Regions from separate parts of the Pseudomonas sp. NPDC089734 genome, predicted to be linked through region 1. Evidence: riboswitches for the same ligand, from Rfam matches in the RefSeq annotation. Region 1 holds a riboswitch; each other region holds the start of a gene.
What was found. Region 1 has a riboswitch for cobalamin ahead of ACIPY9_RS10000 (CbtB-domain containing protein). Riboswitches for the same ligand answer to the same signal wherever they lie in the genome.
Positions count from the first base shown of each region.

Region 2: linked by a shared signal. The riboswitch ahead of ACIPY9_RS08490 (ABC transporter substrate-binding protein) and the one ahead of ACIPY9_RS10000 (CbtB-domain containing protein) in region 1 are both predicted to bind cobalamin.
Region 3: linked by a shared signal. The riboswitch ahead of cobO (cob(I)yrinic acid a,c-diamide adenosyltransferase) and the one ahead of ACIPY9_RS10000 (CbtB-domain containing protein) in region 1 are both predicted to bind cobalamin.

Region 1 covers NZ_JBIVGV010000006.1:122,561-128,414, reverse strand. Annotated here, with positions in the region: gene nfuA (Fe-S biogenesis protein NfuA) at 1-109, shown strand, start outside; gene cobM (precorrin-4 C(11)-methyltransferase) at 1,515-2,261, opposite strand; gene ACIPY9_RS10010 (cobalamin biosynthesis protein) at 2,304-2,711, opposite strand; gene ACIPY9_RS10005 (CbtA family protein) at 2,704-3,399, opposite strand; gene ACIPY9_RS10000 (CbtB-domain containing protein) at 3,411-3,596, opposite strand; cobalamin riboswitch at 3,691-3,894, opposite strand; cobalamin riboswitch at 4,103-4,305, shown strand; gene cobW (cobalamin biosynthesis protein CobW) at 4,413-5,477, shown strand; gene cobN (cobaltochelatase subunit CobN) at 5,481-5,854, shown strand, end outside.
Region 2 covers NZ_JBIVGV010000005.1:102,856-108,709, forward strand. Annotated here, with positions in the region: gene nirB (nitrite reductase large subunit NirB) at 1-281, opposite strand, end outside; gene ACIPY9_RS08470 (GNAT family N-acetyltransferase) at 732-1,226, shown strand; gene ACIPY9_RS08475 (pseudoazurin) at 1,234-1,671, opposite strand; gene ACIPY9_RS08480 (ABC transporter ATP-binding protein) at 1,694-2,485, opposite strand; gene ACIPY9_RS08485 (FecCD family ABC transporter permease) at 2,482-3,504, opposite strand; gene ACIPY9_RS08490 (ABC transporter substrate-binding protein) at 3,501-4,514, opposite strand; cobalamin riboswitch at 4,648-4,863, opposite strand; gene ACIPY9_RS08495 (ABC transporter ATP-binding protein/permease) at 4,913-5,854, opposite strand, start outside.
Region 3 covers NZ_JBIVGV010000014.1:118,008-123,861, forward strand. Annotated here, with positions in the region: gene cobD (threonine-phosphate decarboxylase CobD) at 1-702, opposite strand, end outside; gene cbiB (adenosylcobinamide-phosphate synthase CbiB) at 695-1,603, opposite strand; gene bluB (5,6-dimethylbenzimidazole synthase) at 1,600-2,250, opposite strand; gene ACIPY9_RS18020 (cobyrinate a,c-diamide synthase) at 2,247-3,542, opposite strand; gene cobO (cob(I)yrinic acid a,c-diamide adenosyltransferase) at 3,553-4,164, opposite strand; cobalamin riboswitch at 4,256-4,621, opposite strand; gene ACIPY9_RS18030 (C40 family peptidase) at 4,794-5,339, opposite strand; gene ACIPY9_RS18035 (C40 family peptidase) at 5,424-5,854, opposite strand, start outside.

The DNA.
Region 1 (5,854 bases):
TGTCACCCTGAAGGAAGGTATCGAGCGTACCTTGCTGGAGCGTATTCCTGAGCTGTCTGGCGTGCGCGATGTGACTGACCATACCCAGAAAGAAAACGCCTACTACTAAGTTGTTTCTGTAGGAGCGGATTGTGTGGGAGCAGATTTATCCGCGAATCGTCTGTTCGGCTTGATGCCGCCTTGCGTCTTTACGGCGCCCTACTTTGTTTTCGGACAAAGTAGGCAAAACCATTGCTCCGGGTTCGGCCCTGCCTGACGGCAGGGTCCCTTCGCTCCGGCGCTGATCCGGCGGTCGCCACAATGGGCCATCCATGGCCCAGTGCGGCTAATTCTGCATCCCTGCAGAATTCCCACCGGATCACCGCCTCCACTCAGCCGTCACCAGCGTCGCGTTTGGCGGTGTTCACGCCATCGCGGCAAAGAGCTTTTTAGCTTTTCTTTGCTTTTGCTTTTTGAACACAGAAAGCCCAGACACCACCGATTGCGACGTGGGTGAAGGCCGAGTGCAGGTGTTGTGGAGTGGGGTGCGAGGCAGGAGCCGAGCAAGCGCCGCCAGGCCAGGGATGGCCCATCGGCGCGGCCCCATGGAACAACGCCGGAAACGAGGGAACCCCGCCCCAAGGCGGGGCCGAACCGGAGCGAATGGTTTTCCCCCCTTTTGCCGAAACAAAAGGGGGCCGCCGTAAAGGCGGAACCGATACTCGCCACACAACAAAATCCGGATATGCCCACAGTAGAGAAACGTACCTGTTCTTGGATGGTTCGTTCGGCTTGATGCCGCCTTGCGCCTTTACGGCGCCCTACTTTGTTTTCGGACAAAGTAGGCAAAACCATTGCTCCGGGTTCGGCCCTGCCTGACGGCAGGGTCCCTTCGCTCCGGCGCTGATCCGGCGGTCGCCACAATGGGCCATCCATGGCCCAGTGCGGCTAATTCTGCATCCCTGCAGAATTCCCACCGGATCACCGCCTCCACTCAGCCGTCACCAACGTCGCGTTTTGCGGTGTCCGCACTATCGTGGTAAAGAGCATTCTTTGGCTCTTATTTGCTTTGCTTTTCAAACACACAAAGCCCAGACGCCACCGGCTGCGACGCTGGTGAAGGCCGAGTGGAGGTGTTGTGGAGTGGGGTGCGAGGCAGGAGCCGAGCAAGCGCCGCCAGGCCAGGAATGGTCCATCGGCGCGGCCCCATGTAACAACGCCGGAGCAAGGGAACCCCGCCGTCAGGCGGGGCCGAACCGGAGCCAATGGTTTCGCCCCTTTGCCGAAACAAAGGGGCCCGCCGTAAAGGCGGAACCGATACTCGCCACACAACAAAATCCGGATATGTTTCCTGACGAGGAGCGTGTTGTTCTGCGGTGTCTGTACCATCGTGGCAAAGAGCCTTCTTTCGCTTTTCAAACACGAAAAGCCCGCAGTAGGGCGGAACCTGTAGGACCGGATTTATCCGGGAAGAGCCTGATACATTCGCCGCATCTGCGCTGGCAGAAAAAATGCTTTCCCGGATAAATCCGGTCCTACGGTCTGAACAAATGCGCATGCCCCGCACGATACAGCGATGACTCGCTGAACGTGTCACTGGCCAGCACACGTCCCACCAGTATCAGCGCCGTACGCTTGAACCCCTTCGCCTGTACCTTCTCGCCAATGTCGGTCAGCGTCCCCTGAACCCAATCCTGATCCGGCCAGCTGGCACGATGAACCACGGCTATCGGGCAGTCCGCACCATAATGCGGTATCAACTCATCGACGATTTTCTGCAGATTCTTGACCCCCAGATGAATGGCCATGGTGGCTCGATGCTGAGCCAGGCTCGCCAGTTCTTCGCCTGCCGGCATTGACGTCTTGTCGGCGTAGCGAGTCAGGATCACGCTCTGGGAGATATCCGGCAGGGTCAGTTCGCTGCCGAGCAGCGCCGCACAGGCGGCAGTGGCAGTCACACCGGGGATGATTTCAAAGGGAATACCCAGTTCGCGCAGGCAGCGAATCTGCTCACCGATGGCGCCATACAGGCTCGGGTCGCCGGAGTGGACGCGGGCCACATCCTGGCCTTGTGCATGAGCAGATTTCATCAAGGCGATGATCTGTTCCAGGTGCAACTCGGCACTATTGACCACTTGAACGGCCCGATTGCCTTCCAGAACGGCCACTGGAACCAATGAGCCAGCATAAATAATGACCGGGCAGGAATGGATCAGTCGCTGGCCTTTAACGGTAATCAGCTCCGGGTCGCCAGGACCTGCACCGATGAAAAAGACGGTCAATGGGTTCTCCAGTGTCGGGCGCGGTGAATGAGCGGCGGATTATCAACCCGGAGCAGGGCCGGATGCCAAGGCAAATGTCGCTTGTGGGCTTTTCTGGCGTGAAATCACCAGGGTGGCCGGGCCTTTGCCCGGTTGGCTGGCCAGCGCCAGGGCCGCACTTTCAGCAACGCCGTAACAACCCGTATGCTCGAAAGCCTTGGGCGAACGATGAGTGAGCTGAGGTTCGTAAGCTGCCAGTTGGTCGGCGCTGAAAAAGATCAGCGGGACTGACAGCCTTTCAGCCAGCTCCAGCAAGCCCGGTTCGTCCTGCTTGATATCAGTGGAGGCGAGGGCGGTGATGGCGCTGATATCCAGGCCATGGGCCTGCAAGCTGCGCTCGATCAGCTCCAGCAACAGCGTGGCTGTACAGCCACGCTGGCACCCGATCCCCGCTACCAGAGACTCAGGCATGCAGGTCGGTGTTGTTGCGACGGAACAACCAGGCGCTGATCAGGCCCAGAGCAATCCAGAACAGTGCGTTGGTCAGCAGCGACGCCAGGATGAACTGCGACTCCAGGGCTTCGGGAGCCAGGCTCTCATGGGTTGCAGGCTGTGGCGCGCCGATCAGATGAGGTACGACAAGAATGGCTGCGCCCAGCACCTTGAGCAGCCCGTTCTGGCCGAACACCAGCAAGGCCAGACCCGCGGCGGTGGAGGCGGCCGTGCCGATCCACCAGTATTGACGCAGGTTCAGGTCGGCGGCTGCCGTGCCGGGCAGTTCGGGTGGCAGGCCCAGCGTAGGGGCCAGGACGAATACCGCAAAACCGGCCAGCCCCCAGAGCGCGCCTTGAGAGGTGCGGCCCGGCGCACGCAGGGTGTAGAGGGCGGCCAGCATCAGGGCAAAGCCGACGGCAACCACCAGATTGCCACCGGTGGTGGAGAGTACGCGCTGCCAGCCATCTTCCGGTTCCCAGGCTTCATCGTCGTGACTGTGCGCGGCGGTGCCTTCGGCATGCTCGTGTAGATGTTCGGCGGGAGCCTTTTCGTAGGTTTCAGCCTGAAGAATCAGGGGCGCGACCCAGAAGCTTTGCAGCAGGGTCAACAGCAGGGCCGCCAACAGGCCGGTGAAGCCTGCCGTCTGGGCGATTCGCTTGAACATGGCGTCAGGTCTCAATGGCAGGGGAAGGCGGCGCTGTGACGTGTGTCGTGGGCGGCGTTGTGAACGGCGGCAATGTGCGAGAAACCGGCGAAATACACCAGGCAGGCGCCAAGGATCGCGGCGCTGAGGGCGGCGGTCAGGCGTTGGGTCTGGGTGGACGTGGTGCTGGCCGAATGGCTGCTGCTGATGGTCGACATGGCGCTTCCCTCTGGTTTCTGCAGATGGCCATGCGCACAAAAGCCTGCTGACGACGGTCAGAAGGCTTCAACTGCGCCCGCCCACCGCGGGTTTGTCATTGAGTCAGTAGCGGGCCGGTCTCCGGGCTCGCGAGGGGCGTGGAGTTCACCTTCAAGGCCACCTTCCCATGCCGCAGCACAGTGGTTCTGGCCTTCTCTCGCTTACCGTTGCGGGGGCAGCACCGGACTGACTCAGGGTTCTGAGCGCACCGGTTTCCCGTTTCACCCCGTGAGGGGCACCCGTAACAAGTTGTGTAGGAGAGCATGGGCGGCCACTGAACGTCAATCTGAACGATTGACCTGCCTGCGACCACTGCGTAGCCTTGCGCACTTGAGGTTCTTTACCCGCGAAGAAGGTAAAGCTAGGCTCTGTACGAAAAGTCGGCGAGCTAAGGTCAGGCAAGGCAAAAACAGGCGAGGAAGCGGAGTTTACGTGTTGTAAATGAGCATTCCGAGCCTGTTTTTAACGCAGCATCACCGAGCACAGCCACTTTTCGTACAAAGCCTAAGACGGGAATGCGGTCCAAGCCGCAGCTGCCCCCGCAACTGTAAACGGTGATCTTTATCGCACGGCCACTGCGCAAGCGGGAAGGCGCGATGAATGCCGGTCGGCCATGCTGTCGACACGCCGCCGTGAGCCAGGAGACCTGCCTCGAACCGGGCCACAGGCCCACGAATTCTCACTACAACCGGGCGGGGTGATCCGGTGGCGATTCGATCCGTGCCTTGTGCCCGGCTCTCGTCCTGCTTGCCCGCCGTATTGCCAAAGGGCATCCGATGAAAACACTGGCCAAACTTCCCGTCACCATCGTCACCGGCTTTCTGGGCTCGGGCAAAACCACGCTGTTGCGCCACATGCTCGATAACGCCGAAGGGCGTCGTATCGCCGTGATCGTCAATGAGTTCGGTGAGTTGGGCATCGACGGCGAAATCCTCAAGCAATGCACCATTGGCTGCACTGAAGAGGAGGCGACCGGCCGGGTTTATGAGCTGGCCAACGGCTGCCTGTGCTGCACGGTGCAGGAAGAGTTCTTCCCGGTGATGCGCGAGCTGGTGGCACGTCGCGGCGACCTGGACCACATTCTGATCGAAACTTCGGGGCTGGCACTGCCGAAGCCGCTGGTTCAGGCTTTCCAGTGGCCGGAAATCCGCAATGCCTGCACCGTCGATGCGGTAATTACCGTTGTGGACAGCCCGGCGGTCGCGGCAGGCACTTTCGCCGCGTTCCCCGATCAGGTGGATGCCCAGCGCAAGCTTGACCCGAATCTGGACCATGAATCCCCGTTGCATGAACTGTTCGCTGATCAACTGGCCAGCGCCGATCTGGTGATCCTCAACAAGGCCGACATGATCGATGCCGACGGCCTTGCAGCCGTGCGCGCCGAAGTGGCCGAAGAACTGCCGCCAGCGGTCAAGGTCATCGAAGCCAGCAACGGCCGTCTGCCGATCAATGTGCTGCTGGGCGTCGGTGCCGAGTCGGAACTGCATATCGATGGTCGCAAGACTCACCATGACCATCACGACGATGATGATCATGACGACCACGATCATGATGCTTTCGACTCGATTTCCATCAAACTGCCGCAAGCCGATGAAAGCCTGCTGCTCGATGCCCTGACGCAACTGGTGGTGAAGCACGGCATTCTGCGGGTCAAGGGCTTCGCTGCGATTCCCGGCAAGCCGATGCGCCTGCTGATCCAGGGTGTGGGCACACGTTTCGACAAGCATTTCGACCGTGCATGGCGTGCCGATGAAGAGCGCATCACCAATCTGGTGCTGATTGGCCAGGAACTGGATGCCGCGGCGCTGGAAGCCCAGCTCAATGCTGCGATTGCCGGTTGATCCATGCACCTGCTGAGAACCCAGCCGGGCGGTTTCGTACCCGACGATAGCATTGCCGACCTGGGGCAGACCCCGGCCGAGCTGGTGATTCTCTGCAGCGGCGATTCGAGTCTGGCGCTGCTGGCCGAGGCCGCGCAGCAGTTGCCCGAAGATTACCCGAGCCTGCGACTGGCCAACCCGATGCAGGTGCAGAACCACGCCTCGGTGGATCTGTATGTCGATGACGTGCTACGTCACGCCAAAGTCATTCTGATTTCCCTGCACGGCGGCATCGGCTACTGGCGTTATGGCGTCGAACGCCTGATGGAACTGGCGGCCCGTGGCGTGCAGGTCATTCTGGTGCCCGGCGACGACCGTCCCGACCCTGAACTGAGCGA
Region 2 (5,854 bases), on a different contig from region 1:
TCGATCTCCAGCACCGGCACGCCCAGATGCAGGGTCAGCCCGGCTTGCTCATAAAGGCTCGCATCGCTCATGGCCAGTGACTCGGCATCGCGGCCGGTGAAGTATTCGGAAAGGTGCACGCGATCATAGGCACGCTGGCGTTCTTCGCCGAACACATGAATGCGATAGCGATCAAGAGCGCCGCCTGCGATCAATTGCTCGACGCAATGATGACCGACCATACCGTTGCCGACGACGATCAGGGTCTTTACATCGTTGAGGGGGAAGACTGTGGTGTTCATATCAAGTCCCGGCCGAGGCCCATCAGGTTTTTCAAAGCCAAAAAAAAGACGCCCGGAACCTTTCGGTTCCAGGCGTCTTTGCCTGTCGTTCATCTCTGTTTTGGGAGGGCATCGGGCGACGTTGCCGGATGCACCTGAATCATCTTGTGCAGGACTATGCAGGGGGTGTGCCAGCCTGGGAGAACGCCTGTTTTCGGGGGCTTTTGTCTGAGAAAAGCAGTCGATGTCCGCTTTGCATTGGTGCATCAGGGTCTGGCGATGCTGTAAATCCGTGCATCCCTGAAACAAATGTATGCGTGCCCTGCAGGGCCGGATTTATCCGGGAAGGCATTCTTCATGGCGAAGCATGTGTTGGAATCTACGGGCCTCTTCCCGGATAAATCCGGTCCCACACACGCTGTACACGCATCATTTGTATTACCCTGCGATCCCCCGACCCGATCTGCTGTCATGAACATCATCCTCACTGAAGTCCAGCCTGCCGACATCCGCGAGACCATCGATTTTGTCATGCGCTCTCGCGCCGAAATCTTCCCGATGCTCGATGCCACTGTGGTCCCGGCCGATTTGGCGAATTTTGAACAGGTGTATCTGGGCGCAGAGACCGGCAAGTTTCTGATCGCCCGTTGCGAAGGCGAGATCATCGCCGCCATCGGCTATCTGCCTTACGACCACCGTTTTCCTCAACTGGATTACTCGGGGCGCAGGACCGTGGAGATCGTGCGCCTGTTCGTCTGTCACGAATTCAGAGGCGCCGGGCTGGCAGGGCGGCTGTATGAAGCGCTCAAGGCACAGGCCGATGCCCACGGCGTCGAAGTGCTGTATCTGCACACCCATCCATTCTTGCCGGGTGCGATCCGCTTCTGGGAAAAGCAGGGGTTCGTGACGGTCGATGTGGAAGACGACCCGGTCTGGCAGACAACGCACATGCAGTGTGTGCGTTAGAGGGCTGTCACCGCGACAAAAGCTCCCGGGCCATGATGGCATTCAGTCGTTCACTGGCCCGTGCGGGCAGGGTGGTCGGTATGGCAGGTGACGGCTCGGCGGGTTCGCCCACCTGAATCAGCATCACCATGCCCATCGCCAGATGGGGGATGCACTGGATGCCGTAGAAGCCGGGTGTGTCTAGGGTCAGTTCAAGCTGTTCGTTGATCTTGCCCTTGAAACCGGTGGCGCCAGCCGGCAGCAGTTGTGGAATGGAGGCTACATTGTGGCTGCTGTGGGTCGCGACGAACTTCACGGTATCGCCCGGTGCAATATGCAGGAAGTCAGGCTCGTAGATCATGCTGCCCGCCGCGCCACGGTTGAGCATCTTGACTTCGTAGGTCTGGGCCATGGCTGGTGGGCAGCAAGTCAGCAGGAGCAGGGTCAGTGCAGCAGGAATACGCATATTCACAGGTTTCCGGATTCGGTCAGTGAGGGAGCAGGCGCAGGATTTTCGCGCCGTCGAAGGGGTCGGTCAGCCAGTGGGCCTTGACGCCGAACGTGCTCAGCAGGCGCTCGGGTGTCAGCACGTCGGCCGGCACGCCCAGTGCGACCATCCGGCCGTTCTCCATGACCGCCACACGGTCGCATTCCAGGGCCTGATTGATATCGTGCAGGGCAATCACCGTGGTGACCGGCAATGACCTGATCAGCCCCAGAATCGACAGTTGATGCTGGATGTCCAGGTGGTTGGCGGGCTCGTCCAGCAGCAATATCTGCGGGCGCTGGGCCAGTGCCCTGGCGATATGGGCACGCTGACGCTCACCACCGGAGAGGGTGTGCCAGGCACGCTGGATCAGGTGCAGCATGTCGACATCCTGCAAGGCCTGGCGAACGATGCTGTCGTCGTTGTCGCTCCAGGGCTCCAGAGCCGACAGCCAGGGGGTGCGTCCCAGTTCGACGGCATCGAGTACCGTAATGGCGTCGCTGGTATCGGCCTGCTGTTCGACGACGGCCAGCAGGCGGGCGATATCGCGCCGCTTCATGCCTGTCAGCGCCTGACCATTGAGCTGCACCTGCCCGCTGGTGGGCATCTGGATACCGGAGAGCAACTTGAGCAGGGTCGATTTCCCTGAACCGTTTGGGCCGACAATGCCCAGGGTTTCACCCGGAACGATGCTCAGGTCCACACCCTGAAGCAGGGTTTTGCCCTTGACCGAGTAGCCCAGGCCGGAGCACGTCAGAGTGGCCACATCGGCGACAGGCGAGAACGCGTTCATCGTGAGGTTTTCCCCCTGACGAGAATCAGTGCGAAGACCGGTGCTCCGATCAGGGCCGTGATGACCCCTATGGGGACTGTCTGGCCCTTGATGAGGGTTCGGGAAAGCACATCGGCGGCCACCAGGAACAGCGCGCCACTCAGTGCGCTGAAGGGTATGAGTCGCGCATGCCGCACCCCGACGATCATGCGTACGGCGTGGGGAATCACCAGCCCGACAAAACCGATGGAGCCGACGATGGACACCATCACTGCGGTGACCAGTGCCGCCGAGGCAATCAGCATGACCTGTACCTGCCTTACCGGAATGCCGAGTGAAGCGGCCGAGTCGCTGCCGAATGTGAAAGCATCCAGCGAGCGTCGGTGCCACAGGCAGACCAGCAGCCCGATCAGCACCACCGGCACGGCCAGCCACACCGAATGCCAGCGGACGCCGCTGAGGTTGCCCAGCAGCCAGAACATGATGCCGCGGGCCTGTTCGGAACTGGCCGACTTGGTGATGAGAAACGACGTCAGTGCATTGAACAGTTGCGATCCGGCGATGCCGGCCAGAATGATGTGCCCGGCGGTGGTCGAGCCGTGGGAGGAGCGGGCGAGCAGGGCGACCAGCGAGAAGGCCGCCAGGGCGCCGACGAAAGCACCTGCCGACATGGAAATGGCCCCGGCACCCAACCCGAGGATGGCCACCAGCACAGCACCGGTCGAGGCGCCCGCCGAAATGCCCAGCAGATAAGGGTCGGCCAACGGGTTGCGCAGCAGCGATTGCAGCACCACTCCGGAAATGGCCAGCCCCGCGCCACAGGCGGCGGCCACGATGGCGCGCGTCAGGCGGTAGTTCCAGACAATGCCTTCATCGATCGGATCGAGCACATACCCGGCTGCCCAGAGTTTGTTCGCCAACACCTGGAAAACCACGGGCAGGCTGATGCTGGTTTCACCGATGGCCGCACCGGCGACAATGGCCAGCAACAGCACTGCCGAAACCCAGAGTGTGTGAATGAGCGCCGTGGTCAGTCTCATTGCGCGGCGTTGTAGCGATTGGCCGCTTCGGCCAGCTCTTCGATACCCGTGAACAGGCGGATGCTGGCCTGCATGGCATCGGCGTCGATGATCACGATACGGTCATGCTTGACTGCATCCATGTTGCGGGTCACCGGGTCGGACTTGAGGAATTCGAGTTTCCTGCGATAGTCGTCGGCCGGGAAGCGGCGACGGTCCATGCGCGCAATCACCAGAATGTCCGGGTTGGCCTTGGCAATGGTTTCCCAGCCCACGGTCGGCCATTCCTCATCGGATTCGACGATGTTGCGCATGCCCAGGTTATTGAGCATGAAGTCCGGAATACCCTTGCGACCGGCCACATAAGGGTCGATATCGATATCGGCGCTGGAGAACCAGAACACGGCGGACACATCACGGGCCTTGTTCTGCTTCACGTTCGCCACCGCATGGGCCAGACGATTGCGCAGTTGTGCAACCAGTTGCTGGCCGCGATCCTGCACATCGAATATCTGCGCGAGCTGTTCGATGCTCTTGTAGATGGTGTCGATGCGAAAAGGCTCCAGACGCGTGCCGTCAGCGCCGACCAGATTGTCCTTGCCTTCACAGTCGGACGGCATGATGTAGGTAGGGATCTTCAAGTCATGAAACTGTTCGCGGGTGCCGACCACACCCTGGGCTCCGACCATCCATTCCAGCTGGACGGCGACCAGTTCCGGGCGCTTGCCGATGACGGCCTCGAAGCTGGGGTCGTTGTCCGCCAGACGTTCGACCTTGTCGTTCTGAGCCTTGAACTGAGGCAGTACATCGTTGAACCACAACGACGTGCCCACCAGCCTGTCGCCCAGACCCAGTTCGTAAAGCATTTCAGTGCCGGACTGGCCAATGGTCACGGCCCTTTGCGGAGCCTGCGCAAAGGTCAGCTTCAGACCACAGTTCTCGACCGTCAGCGGGTATTGAGTGGGCGCGGCCAGCGTCAGGGTGGACAGGCTCAGACCGGCAATGAGTGCGGCAAGGCGAGGCAGTGACATGTAATGCGATCTCCGTTTCGTACGTGCAAGGTGCAATGTACAGACAGGAAACACATCCTCGGCACTGCGCTGGGAAGCAGGGCAAGGTCGCCGTGGACCGGCGTGCGGATGTCCTTCCCGGACACCCCGCCGGTCAGTGAATATGCAGGTCGGCAGGTCTCCTGACTGGCATGTCATGGTCATTCAGCCAATCTGGCTTGCCCCGGCCTTCCCGGAAATACCCAGTGGCCATGATGGAGCTGACTCGATGCCTACAGTTGCGGGGGCAGTTTCGTTTGAGCCCCGTGTATGACGGGGCTCTCGAATTCCCTGTTAGTTCCTCTCGGAAACCGACGGGGCGCGATGGTAAACGATAAGGGGGGCAGTGGCTAATGCTTTGCGCGAAGCCTGCCCCCCGGTCATGCCGTGGCTGCGGAGTGAGTGGCGGGCTGCAGATTCAGTGTCCGCTGGAACAGACCGGCCACGCTGGTTTGATGGCTGATACCGATCACCAGGGTATCGGGCAGCTCCTCCCGAATGACCTTGAGCAACTGGCAGGCGCTCTGGTCATCCAGCTGGTTGGTCGCTTCGTCCAGATACAGCGTCTGTGGCGCATACAGCAGGGCACGGGCCAGGCCCAGACGCTGTTGTTCACCGCCGGACAGCTCGCGGGTCCATTCGGTCTGATGGTCCAGACGATGTTCCAGCTTCGACAGCCCGACCCGGTGCAGCACTTGAACGAGGCGTGCATCGGACGGGCATTCGGTGGCCGGATAAGTCAGCAACTGGCGCAGTGGCATTTCGGGAAGATAAGGCTGTTGCGGAATCAGCAGGCTCGATCCGCCGGGCAACGCCCAGTCGCCTCGATAGTAGGGCCACAAACCTTGCAACGTGCGCAACAGGGTGGATTTCCCCAGGCCGCTACGGCCTTCGATACGCAGCCATTCGCCCGTGTGGACGCTGGCATTGATGTTGTCGAGCAGCACACTGCCATCTGGCCGGTGGATTTGCAGACCCTCTATTCGCAGTGCTGCGGTGCGCTCGATATCCCGAACCTGGCCGCGAGTGGCCTCGATGGCCTGCTGGAACTGACCGAGACGCTCCACGGTAGCGCTCCAGGCGGCAAGCCGTGGATAGACGTCGATGAACCAGCTGAGCGAGCCTTGAACCGCGGTAAAGGCACTGCGGATCTGCATCAGACCACCGAGGGTAATGGTCTTGGCAAGAAAGGCGGGCAGGGCGGCGAAGACCGGGATGATGCGGCTGACCCGGTCGTAGCTCACGGTGAAGAACTGCAACTTGCGCATGCGCTCCATCAACTGCCACCAGTTGCTTGCAATGTGCTCGAAGCGTTCGCCCAG
Region 3 (5,854 bases), on a different contig from region 1:
GCATATTTGCCCGAGCATTCTTGTCGGTCCACTGACCGCCCAGGGCCCGATCTCACGCGCCAGCGACTTGAGCAACCCCGGCTCGGCCAGTACAAAGCCCAGCCTCACACCGGCCAGCCCGAAGAACTTGCCGAACGAACGCAGTACGATCAGGCCGATACGCCAGGTTTCAGCCGCCAGACTCAGGGCCGGCGTGTTGTCCATGAAGGCTTCGTCGACCACCAGCCAGCCACCGCGCTCGGCCAGACGGGTATGCCATTCCAGCAGACGCTCTGTCGTCAGGTGCAACCCCGTAGGGTTATTCGGGTTGACGACCACCAACACATCGAGGCTGTCCAGGAAGTATTCCACTTCATGTTCCAGCACCTCTCGCACCAGAAACCCGCTCTTGCGCCAGGCATGGGCATGCTCGGCATAACAGGGCGACAGCACCCCGACCTTGCAGGCGCTGCGCACCCGAGGCAGGGCCTGGATCGCCGCCTGCGAACCCGGCACCGGCAGCACACGAGGTACGCCGTAATAGGCACAGGCGGCCGCTTCCAGACCATCATCGACTTCCGGCAAACGCGCCCAGGCCTGCAAGGGAATCTCGGGAATCGACCATGCCCAGGGCGCGATGCCTGTGGAAAGGTCCAGCCAGTCCGCCCGATCGATACCGTAATGCTGCGCTGCCGCCCGCAGGCGGCCACCGTGCTCAAGCATAGAATTCAGCTCCGACACACAAGACCAGCAACCACAACCAGACCCCTCGTTGCACCAGTTGCCAGCCACGGTCGATCGATCCGGCATCGGCCGGCGTACCTTCACCCAGTGGCGGGCGCTGATGCAGCTCACCGTGATAAATGGCAGCGCCACCCAGCTCGACACCCAGAGCTCCCGCGCCAGCCGCCATCACCGGACCGGCATTGGGGCTGTCCCAGGTCGGCCCCTGCGTGCGCCAGCAGCGCAAGGCCAGTCGGGTCTTGCCCAGAACGGCGTAGGTCAAGGCCACCAGACGAGCAGGAATATAGTTGAGAAGGTCGTCGATTCGCGCCGCTGCCCAGCCGAAACGCTCGAAACGCTCGTTGCGATAACCCCACATGGCATCCAGCGTATTGCTCAACCGGTACAGCACCACGCCGGGCGCGCCCGCCACGGCAAACCAGAACAGAGCGGCAAACACCGCATCACTGCCGTTCTCCAGCACCGACTCGGTGGCAGCCCGCGCCACTTCGGTCTCATCCAGCTCGCTGGTCTGACGGCTGACCAGATAACCGACCCGTCGCCGCGCCTCCTCCAGATCATCCGAGCGCAGGGCCTGAGCGACAGGCTCGACATGCTCCCCCAGGCTGCGCAGACCCAGCGCACAATACAGGGCCAGAATTTCCACCAGCCAGCCGATATACGGCAACCAGCTCAGGATCGTCGCCAACAGGGTCAAGGGCACCACGGCCAGAAACCAGGCCGTCACCCCATGACTGCGCCAGCCACGGCCGCCCGAGTTGAAACGCTGTTCGATGCGGTCCGCCAAACGGCCGAATGCCACCAGCGGATGCGAACGTTTCGGCTCGCCCAGCAGCGCATCCAGCGCCACCCCGGCAACGCTCAACAGCGCCACACTCATTGACTCACTCCCCATTGATTCTCGTACAGCAACTCATTGAGAGGCCGGGCCTGTGCCCAGCCCTCCAGCACCAGCATGGGCGCCGGATAAAATTCCTTGACCGGCCCCAGGCACAGAATCGCCAGCGGCTTGGCCCCGGCAGGCATCCCTAGCAGGCTGGCCAGTTCCACCGGGTCGAACAACGATACCCAGCCCATGCCCAATCCTTCGGCACGCGAGGCCAGCCACAGGTTCTGAATGGCACAGGACAAGGACGCCATGTCCATTTCCGGCAATGTCCGCCTGCCGAAAATATGCTTCTCTCGATCGTCCATCAGCGCCGCCACCAGCACTTCGGCGCAGTCGCTGATGCCTTCGACCTTGAGCTTCATGAATTCATCGGCTCGCTCGCCCAGGGCTTCGGCAGTGCGTATCCGCTCTTCTTCCACCTGCTGCTGCATTTTCGCCCGCAACGCCGGGTCGCTGATGCGAATGAAGCGCCAGGGCTGCATCAGACCGACGCTGGGGGCCTGATGGGCAGCCTCCAGCAAACGCGCCAGCAATTCCGGCGCAACCGTGCCACCGGTGAAGTGGCGCATGTCGCGACGCTCGGCAATCGCACGGTATACCGCTTCCCGCTCCTGAGGGCTGAACGCTTGATCGGTCATGGTGTGAACAGCGCCGCAACCGCTTGAGGATTGGAAGGGAAATAGAAATGCACGTAAGAAGCCGTCAGACGCCCCTCACGGTACACCGCCTCTGCGCCTCGCCCGCCATTGGGGCTGACGCCACGGGCAATGGGTTGCAACGCCGTGCTGGTCAGGGAGTGGTGATAGGTATGACCGCGCAGCAAACCTTCAGGCAGCTCGACCGCCTGCAAGGCCAGCGCCGCCAGACGGCTCTGCATCACAGCCTCACCGCTCAGCAACCCCACAAGCCCAGCACGTTTGCCCTCGACATCGGTCAGGCCGTCGAGCAGGTACAACATGCCGCCGCACTCGGCCAGAATCGGTTTACCCGCCTGATGATGGGCACGAATCGCCGCCAGCATCGGCGCGTTTTCAGCCAGCGCAACATGGTGCAGCTCGGGATAACCACCCGGTAGATACAGGCTGTCGGCTTCGGGCAACCGGCTATCGCGGATCGGCGAAAAAAACGACAGCTGCGCGCCCATGGACCTCAGCAGATCAAGGCTTGCGCCATAGGTAAAGGCAAAGGCTTCGTCACGGGCCACCGCGATACGCACGCCAGCCAGCAAGGGCTCGACCGGCACCGGGTCCGGTGCGTTGAACATCACGGCGGGTGGCAATGCCACTTCGCAGGTGCTGGCCAAGGCATCGGCAGCCGCATCCAGACGCAGGTCCAGATCATTGAGTTCGCTGGCCTGTACCAGCCCCAGGTGGCGACTGGGCAACTCAATACCGGTTTCACGGGAGAGCGCGCCATACCAGCGCAAGCCTTCGGTCAGGCTGCCTTCCAGCAGCTGCGCATGACGCACAGTGCCGACACGATTGGCCAACACGCCGGCAAACGGCAGATCGGGCTGATAACGTGCCAGCCCCAGCGCCATGGCCCCGAACGTCTGAGCCATGGCCTTGCCATCGATCACGCCCAGGACCGGCACACCGAAGTGACGCGCCAGATCGGCACTGGAGGGCGTGCCGTCGAACAGCCCCATTACGCCTTCAATCAGGATCAGGTCCGCTTCGCCAGCCGCTTCCCACAGTAGACGGCGACTTTCATCGGCGCCCACCATCCACAGGTCCAGCTGATACACCGGCGCACCGCTGGCCCGCTCCAGAATCATCGGGTCCAGAAAATCCGGCCCGCACTTGAAGACCCGGACCTTGCGGCCCTGATTGCGGTGCAGGCGTGCCAGCGCTGCGGTGACCGTGGTCTTGCCCTGCCCGGACGCGGGCGCGGCAATCAATACTGCCGGGCAATGACGCGGCGCTCTCATACGGGGTTACTCACAACTCAATGCCTTTCTGCGCACGAATGCCAGCCTGGAAGGCATGTTTGACCACGCCGATTTCGGAAACGGTGTCGGACAGGTCGATCAATTCGGGTTTGGCGCCACGGCCAGTGATCACCACATGTTGCATGGGCGGGCGGGCCTGCAGGTCGGTCAGTACCTGCTCCAGATCCAGATAACCGTGCTTGAGGGCGATATTCAGCTCATCGAGAATCACCAGGCCAATGCTCGGGTCGCGCAGCATTTCACGGGAAACCTCCCAGGCGGCTTCGGCAGCGGCGATATCGCGCTGGCGGTCCTGGGTTTCCCAGGTGAAACCCTCGCCCATCACGTGGTAACGCACCTGCTCGGGAAAACGCCGGAAGAACAGTTCTTCTCCGGTGCTGTTGCGGCCCTTGATGAACTGCACCACGCCACACTGCATGTCATGCCCCATGGCCCGGGCCAGCATACCGAATGCCGAGCTGCTCTTGCCCTTGCCGTTGCCGGTCAGGACCAGCAACAGGCCACATTCATTGGGAGCGCTGGCAATGCGCTCATCCATTACCGCCTTCTTGCGCTGCATGCGCGCCAGATGGCGTTCGTCACGTTCGGGGGATTCGTTCATCTCAGCTCTCCGCTCGAGGGCACGCGAAAGCAGACGGAAGGACAGCACTGGACAGCACGGCAAGGCCCTGCGCAGAGCATCGCCCGCCGTGATGCTGTTGAGTGGATCAGGCCGGTCTCCGGGCTCATGAGCAGGCATCTGCCTTCACTGCGCGCCTTCCCGTGTTGACAGACACAGTGGCATCGAGCGCAGCCTTGACTCATTTACCGTTGCGGGGGCAGCGCCGGGATCGGCGTTAGGTTTTGTACGTAAAGTGGCTGCGCTCGGTCAGGCGGCGTTAAAAACCGGCTCAGAATGCTCATTGACAACCAGTCAACTCCGCTTCCTCGCCGTTTTTTGCCTTGCCTGACCTTCGCTCGCCGACTTTTCGTACAGAACCTAAAGAACGTCCTCACCGGCTTCCCTGTTTCACTTTGCCAATCGAGGATTGCAAAGCACCTGAAACAAACCGCGAAGGGTAGAGGGTTGGGGTGGGAGCGTCAATCGACACGGCAGGATTGAGCCCTCATCGAACAGCACCGTAGAAGCGAATGTATTCGCGAAACGTCATTGAAGGCTATAGATTTTCTTCAGCTTTACGGGCTTCTCGCGAATAAATTCGCTCCTACACAGCCTGGATCCCCGGCAGGTTATTGCAGCTGTGCGTTCTGTGCCAGATTCGAGGGCTGGATGACGCGCTTGGCGTTGAGGTAGGCCTTTTGCCAATACGGCTTGTCCAGGCTGTCCAGCTTCACCGTGCCACCCGTGGCAGGCGCATGGACGAAACGCCCTTCCCCGACATAGATGCCCGCATGGGAAACCTGCGAGCCGCCGGAGGTGGCGAAGAACACCAGATCGCCGGACTGCAATTGCTCGCGCCCGACATTCGGAACGCCCATCACGATCATGTCCCGCGTAGAGCGCGGCAGAGAAATACCGGCCGCATCACGATAGACGTAACCGATCAGGCCACTGCAATCGAACCCCGAGTCAGGCGTATTACCGCCCCAGCGATAAGGCGTACCCACCAGCCCAAGCGCACGGAACAGTACATCTTCAGCGGCCTGAGAAAGAATCTGGGGGGGAGCAGAAAGCACCGGACGTTGAACCACCCGGGGCTGAGGAGACGGCGAGCTGGCACAAGCACCCAGCAACGCGGCAAGAGAGATGACCGCCAGACGTAACGTAATCGACATAACCACAACAACCTGATCTGGATGCGGCCTACGCTGCCGAGAATCGAAAAAGGCAGACAGGCTCATGCCTGTCTGCGTATTGCATTACTTATGGCGCTTGATTGTAGTCGACGTCATTGCAGTGGTCTGGGCAGGTTCCACAGAGGGAGCCATGGCCAGGGCACGCTTGGCTTCGATGAACGTCTTGCTCCAGTAGGCGTCATCGAGGCTGTCGATGCGCACACCACCGCTGCGGCGGCTGCTGGAATGGATGAACTGATCGTCGCCCAGGTAAATGGCAGCATGGCTCACACGACCGCGACCACGGGTGCTGAAGAACAGCAGATCGCCCGGCTTGAGATCGTTGCGCGACACCAGAGGCGCCTTCACGTTGATCATTTCACGGGTGGAGCGCGGCAGGCTCATGCCAGCCTCTTCACGGAACAGATAACCGATGAAGCCGCTGCAATCGAAGCCCGAAGCGGTCGAAGAACCACCGAAACGGTAGCGGGTACCGATCAGGGACTTGCCACGCT